Regions from separate parts of the Pseudomonas sp. LBUM1669 genome, predicted to be linked through region 2. Evidence: riboswitches for the same ligand, from Rfam matches in the RefSeq annotation. Region 2 holds a riboswitch; the other holds the start of a gene.
The links. A riboswitch is a leader RNA that binds a small molecule or an ion and turns the genes downstream of it on or off. The one in region 2 is predicted to bind cobalamin.
Positions count from the first base shown of each region.

Region 1 (3,398 bases), 1.0 Mb from region 2:
ATTCGGATGCCTTTAAGCAAAGGCTCGGCGGCGATCACATCGGGCCCGGCGAATTCCACCGCGGGCGGCAGCGCCACATCGCAACTGCTGGCCAGCGATTCGGCCGCCGCATCAAGGCGCACGTCGAGATCGTTCAACTCGCTGGCCTGAACCAGACCGAGATGCCGACTCGGCAATTCGATCCCGGTTTCCCGCGACAAGGCGCCGTACCAGCGCAAGCCTTCAGTCAGGCTGCCTTCGAGCAATTGCGCATGACGCAGCGTGCCCACGCGGTTGGCCAATACACCGGCAAACGGCAAGTCCGGCTGATACTTCGCCAGCCCCAGCGCCAGCGCACCGAAGGTCTGCGCCATCGCCGTGCCGTCAATCACCCCGAGCACCGGCACACCGAAATGCCGCGCCAGGTCGGCGCTGGACGGCGTGCCGTCGAACAGCCCCATGACGCCTTCAATGAGGATCAGGTCGGCTTCCCCGGCCGCCTCCCACAAAAGCCGACGGCTTTCCTGCTCGCCAACCATCCACATGTCCAGTTGATACACCGGCGCACCGCTGGCGCGCTCGAGAATCATCGGATCGAGAAAGTCCGGGCCGCATTTGAACACGCGCACCTTGCGCCCCTGATTGCGGTGCAAACGGGCCAGCGCGGCGGTGACAGTGGTCTTGCCCTGACCGGAGGCCGGCGCGGCAATCAATACCGCCGGGCATTGACGATGGCTACTCATAAAGTGCAGCTCACAATTCGACGCCTTTTTGCGCTTTGATCCCGGCCTGGAACGCGTGCTTGATCACGCCCATTTCGGTGACCGTGTCGGCCAGTTCGATCATCTCTGGCTTGGCGCCGCGACCGGTGACCACCACGTGTTGCATCGGTGGACGCGCCTGCAAGTCGGTGAGCACCTGATCGAGGTCGAGGTAACCGTGCTTGAGGGCAATATTCAACTCATCCAGCACCACCAGACCAATCGACGGGTCACGCAACAACTCACGCGACACAGCCCACGCGGCTTCGGCGGCGGCGATGTCACGCTGACGGTCCTGGGTTTCCCAAGTGAAACCCTCGCCCATCACATGAAAACGCACCTGCTCCGGGAAGCGGCGGAAGAACAGCTCTTCACCGGTGCTGTTACGGCCCTTGATGAACTGCACCACGCCGCACTGCATGCCGTGGCCCATGGACCGGGCGAGCATGCCGAAGGCCGAGCTGCTCTTGCCTTTGCCGTTGCCGGTCAGCACCAGCAGCAGGCCGCACTCATTCGGCGAGTTGGCGATGCGTTCGTCGATCACGGCTTTTTTGCGCTGCATGCGCGCCAAGTGGCGTTCGTCACGATCAGGGGAATCAGTCATGGGGAGCTCTCCGTTGAGGCTGGATAACGGCGGGCAGGCACAAGAATAGACGGCAAGAAGCCTGGCATCGCCCACCGTGATGCCGTTGGATGAATCAGGCCGGTCTCCGGGCTCATGAGCGGCTCGCGCCGGACTGCGCGCCTTCCCATGTCGACAGTCGACACAGTGGCTCAAGACGCAGTCTTTACTCATTTACCGTTGCGGGGGCAGCGCCGGGATCGTGACGTTTCGTCGCTTGGTGATAGTCACTCACCGGCTTCCCTGTTTCACTCTGTCGGCCACCGCCACAGAGCACCTGAAACAAGCCGCGAAGGTTAGAGGGTTGGGGGTGGAGCGTCAATTGAAGACAAAGCGCGCGCGAGCGATATACTGCCGCCGATCAATTATCTGACATCAATCTTGCACGACACTGTCAGCTTTGATATCAAAGCGCCACAACCCAACATCACAATTACAAGGGTGAGCAACATGCAAGGCATGATTATCAGCAATCCGAAGCTGGAATTCCTGCGACCGGTGCTGGAACGCTGGTTTGACTGTATCGACCGCTACAACACGGTGCGCGGCGATAACGACACGCCTTACTGGCACGACGAAAAAGCCAACCTCGGCCTGCTCTCTGCAGCAGCCTGGATGGCGGAAATGGTCACACTGCAACAAACACCGACGCGCAAACAGAACGAAGAAGGGGAACGCAACGGCCGCGCCGATCTGTATATCGCCACCCCCGAACAACGCGCCTACCTTCAGACTACTCAACGCTGGCCGCGGGTCAATAGCCTGAACCTGACTCAAGCGCTGCAGGACATCACCAGCAACGCCAAGCGCATCAGCTACGCCAGCGACCTGAGACTCGGCTGCCTGTTCGTTGCGCCTCAAAAGGCACAGCAGAGCGCGACACCGGAAGAACTCCAGGACATGGTCGACGACCTGCAAAAGGAACACAGCTGCGCCGTGGCCTGGTATTTCCCATACGCCTACCGCAAGTTGCGCAACGAAGCGGGCAACTATCACCCCGGCATCGCCGTGCTGCTCAAGGAAGCCCGCGGCTGACTGGTTGAACCATCGCGTGCTTAAGCTTCTCTATGATTAAGACAATGCACTCATAGGGAAGTCCAGCATGCACAAGCCCCAGCTCGTTCTCGTCATCGCGCTCGCCGGAGGGCTCGCCGCTTGTGGTGAAACCTCCAGCCTGCAAGTCTCCGACGGCACCGGCCCGTCACCCAAACTGCCCGAACCGAACAAGACCCTGATCCCGACGGTGAACATCGCCCCGGCGATCGGCTGGCCGGATGGCGCGAAACCCACCGCTGCGGCGGGCACTCAAGTGGCGGCATTTGCCGAAGGGCTCGATCACCCGCGCTGGCTCTACGTGCTGCCCAACGGCGATGTGCTGGTAGCCGAAACCAACGCGCCACCGAAACCCGATGACGGCAAAGGCGTTAAAGGCTGGGTCATGAAGAAAGTCATGGGCCGTGCCGGCGCCGCCGTTCCCAGCCCGAATCGCATCACGCTGCTGCGGGACAAGGACCACGACGGCATCGCCGAAACCCGCACGGTGTTCCTGGAAAACCTCAATTCGCCCTTCGGCATGACCCTGGTCGGCAATGACCTGTACGTCGCCGACACCGACCGCTTGCTGCGCTTTCACTATGAAAATGGCGACACCGCGATCAAGTCGCAGCCGATCAAGGTGGTCGACCTGCCGGGTGGCACGCTGAATCACCACTGGACCAAAAACGTCATCGCCAGCAAGGACGGCAGCAAGCTGTACGTCACAGTCGGCTCCAACAGCAATGTCGGAGAAAACGGCCTTGATCAGGAGGAAGGTCGCGCGGCGATCTGGGAAGTGGATCGCGCCACCGGCAATCACCGGATCTTCGCTTCGGGGATTCGTAATCCAAACGGCATGGCCTGGGAACCTCAGACCGGCGCCCTGTGGACGGCGGTCAATGAGCGGGACGAAATCGGTAGCGATCTGGTGCCGGACTACATCACTTCAGTGAAGGACGGCGGGTTCTACGGCTGGCCCTTCAGCTACTACGGCCAGCACG
Region 1 is NZ_CP166784.1:2,008,357-2,011,754, reverse strand. It holds gene ACA051_RS09330 (cobyrinic acid a,c-diamide synthase CobB) at 1-722, opposite strand, end outside; gene cobO (cob(I)yrinic acid a,c-diamide adenosyltransferase) at 733-1,344, opposite strand; cobalamin riboswitch at 1,425-1,658, opposite strand; gene ACA051_RS09320 (hypothetical protein) at 1,813-2,397, shown strand; gene ACA051_RS09315 (PQQ-dependent sugar dehydrogenase) at 2,465-3,398, shown strand, end outside.
Region 1: linked by a shared signal. The riboswitch ahead of cobO (cob(I)yrinic acid a,c-diamide adenosyltransferase) and the one ahead of cobW (cobalamin biosynthesis protein CobW) in region 2 are both predicted to bind cobalamin.

Region 2 (3,398 bases):
TTGTGCGGCGAGTTCGACCAGGCCAGGTTCATCGCGCTTCAGGTCGATACTGGCCAGGGCCTTGATCTGGTGAAGTCCGATTTTATGAGCCTGTAACGCCTGATCGAGTAACGCCCGCAGCGTACTGGCAGGGCAGCCGCGCTGGCAGCCCAGGCCGACGACTAAAGTCGGCGCTGTGCGAGTAACAATCATGCGTGGTATTGGCCATCGCTTTTGCGGCGAAACAACCAGGCGCTGATCAGGCCCAGGGCCAGCCAGAACGCGACGTTGGTCAGCTGCGATGCGATTTTGAACTGCGCTTCCAGCGCTTCCGGAGCGAGCATTGAGTGCACTTCCGGTTGCGGCGCGCCGATCACGTGCGGAACGGCGAGAATCGCCACGCCGAGGATCTTCATCAGCCAGTGACGACTGAACACGATCAGCGCGATGCCGACCGCCGTGGACGCGGCCGTGCCGATCCACCAGAGTTGCCGTTGGGCCAGATCAGCCGCGGCAGTGCCCGGCAGTTCAGGCGGCAGGCCGAGGGTCGGCGCCAGCACGAAGGTCGCGTAACCGGCCAGGCCCCAAAGCAAGCCTTGGGAGGTTTTGGTCGGTGCACGCAAGGTGTAGAGACCGGCGAGCATCAGGGCGAAACCGACGGCGACCACCAGGTTGCCGCCCGTGGTCGACAGCACACGCTGCCAGCCGTCTTCCGGCTCCCAGGCTTCGGCGTCGTGAGTGTGAGCGGCGACACCGGCGGCGTGTTCGTGAACTTCAACAGCGGCCGGCTCGGATTTTTCGTAGGTTTCGGCCTGCAGAATCAGCGGAGAGACCCAGAAACTTTGCAGCAGGGTCAGCAACAGGGCGGCCAGCAGCCCGCTGAAACCTGCGGTTTGCGCAATACGCTTGATCATGTCGGCAGGTCTCAATGGCACGGGAAGGCTGAGCTGTGACGGGTATCGTGCGCGGCATTGTGCACCGCTTCGATGTGCGAGAAACCGGCGAAATACACGAGGCACGCACCGAGGATCGACGCGCATACGGCGGTGGTCAGGCGTTGGCTCAGGGTCGTGGTGGTGCTGGCGGTGCTGTGGCCGGTGCTGCTGATGATCGACATGGCGCTTCCCTCTGGTCTGTCAGTGGGTGAATAGAGCGCATGGAAGCCCCCTGCGAGTCGGGCGCGCAGAGGTTCAAACAGCGCCCGCCCACCGCGGGTTTGTTATTCGGTGACGTAAAGGTCACTTTGTGTTGCGGGCCGGTCTCCGGGCTCACGAGGGGCCAAGGCTTGCGCCTGAACCTGCAAGCATCACCTTCCCATGCCGAACTGCTGGCACAGTGGATCTGACGCTTCGCTCGCTTACCGTTGCGGGGGCAGCACCGGACTGACATGGCTTTGAGTAAAGCACATGATTCACCGGTTTCCCGTTTCACCCTGTGAAGGGCACCCGTAACAAGGCGTGTAGGAGAGCATGGGCGGGGGTTTGGCGTCAATTGGCATGGGTTCTCATTTCGATGCCGAGGTGAATTCTTCGCGGGCAAGCCTCGCTCCTACAAAAGCACCGCCATCCTGTAGGAGCGAGGCTTGCCCGCGAAGGGGCCGGTGAGGGCACCACAAGACATTGACCCGCCCCCACACCATGCGTAGCCTTGCGCTTTCGAGGTTCTTCGGCATTTGCCGAAGCTAAGAAGGGAACGCGGTCGATGCCGCGGCTGCCCCCGCAACTGTGAACGGTGATGTTCGCTGCCACGCCACTGCAAACCCTGTTCAGCGGGTTCGCGGGAAGGCGCAGTGAATGCCAGGCCCACAAGCCCGGCACACCGTCAGCCAGGAGACCTGCCTCGACACAGATTCTCACTACAACCGGGCGGGGTGATCCGGTGGCGAACTCTTCCGCGCGCGCATCCGTCGCAGCGATTGTCGTCCCGTATGCCCGCCACCTTGCCAAAGGGCATCCGATGAAAACACTGGCCAAACTCCCCGTCACCATCGTTACCGGCTTCCTCGGCTCGGGTAAAACCACCTTGCTGCGGCACATGCTCGACAACGCGCAGGGCCGCCGCATCGCGGTGATCGTCAACGAGTTCGGCGAGCTGGGCATTGACGGCGAAATCCTCAAGCAGTGCTCCATCGGTTGCACCGAAGAAGAAGCCAACGGTCGCGTCTACGAACTGGCCAACGGTTGCCTGTGCTGCACCGTCCAGGAAGAATTCTTCCCGGTGATGCGCGAACTCGTCGCCCGTCGCGGCGACCTCGACCACATCCTGATCGAAACCTCGGGCCTGGCCCTGCCAAAGCCGCTGGTTCAAGCCTTCCAGTGGCCGGAAATCCGCAGCGCCTGCACCGTTGACGCGGTCATCACCGTGGTCGACAGCCCAGCCGTTGCCGCCGGCACTTTCGCGGCTTTCCCGGATCAGGTCGACGCCCAGCGCAAACTCGACCCGAACCTGGACCACGAATCGCCGCTGCACGAGCTGTTCGCCGACCAACTGGCCAGCGCCGACCTGGTGATCCTCAACAAGGCCGACCTGATCAGCCCGGAAGACCTGGCCCGTGTGCGCCTGGAAGTCGCCGAAGAACTGCCGCCAGCCGTCAAAGTCATCGAAGCCAGCAGCGGCCGCGTGCCACTGGATGTGTTGATCGGCCTCGGCGCCGGTTCCGAAGAACACATCGACAGCCGGCACAGCCATCACGATCACCACCATGAAGGCGAAGACGATCACGATCACGACGCCTTCGATTCCATCTCCATCGAACTGCCCCAAGCCGACGAAAGCCTGCTGCTGGACGCGCTGACCCAACTGGTGGTCCAGCACGGCATTCTGCGGGTCAAAGGTTTCGCGGCGATTCCGAACAAACCGATGCGCCTGCTGATTCAGGGCGTGGGCACGCGTTTCGACAAGCATTTCGACCGTCAGTGGGGCGCCGATGAAGCGCGCACCACGCGCCTGGTGCTGATCGGCCAGGAACTGGACGCCGCTTTGCTTGAAGCGCAATTGCGCGCCGCGCTCAGCGTTTAAGCCATGCACCTGCTCAGGACCCAGCCCGGCGGTTTCGTGTCGGATGACAACATTGCCGACCTTGGACAAACCCCTGCCGAGCTGGTGATCCTGTGCAGCGGCGATTCCAGCCTGGCGCTGCTTGCCGAAGCGGCGCAGCAACTGCCGGACGATTACCCGAGCGTGCGCCTGGCCAATCCGATGCAGGTGCAGAATCACGCATCGGTCGACCTGTATGTCGACGAAGTGCTGCGCCATGCCAAGGTGATTCTGATTTCGCTGCACGGCGGCATCGCCTATTGGCGTTACGGGGTCGAACGTCTGGTGGAGCTGTCCCAGCGCGGTGTGCAACTGATTCTGGTACCGGGGGATGACCGGCCGGACCCGGAACTCAGTGACCTGAGCACCGTGACCGCCGACGA
Region 2 is NZ_CP166784.1:3,010,465-3,013,862, forward strand. It holds gene ACA051_RS14100 (cobalamin biosynthesis protein) at 1-192, opposite strand, end outside; gene ACA051_RS14105 (CbtA family protein) at 189-893, opposite strand; gene ACA051_RS14110 (CbtB domain-containing protein) at 905-1,096, opposite strand; cobalamin riboswitch at 1,216-1,443, opposite strand; cobalamin riboswitch at 1,621-1,835, shown strand; gene cobW (cobalamin biosynthesis protein CobW) at 1,936-2,997, shown strand; gene cobN (cobaltochelatase subunit CobN) at 3,001-3,398, shown strand, end outside.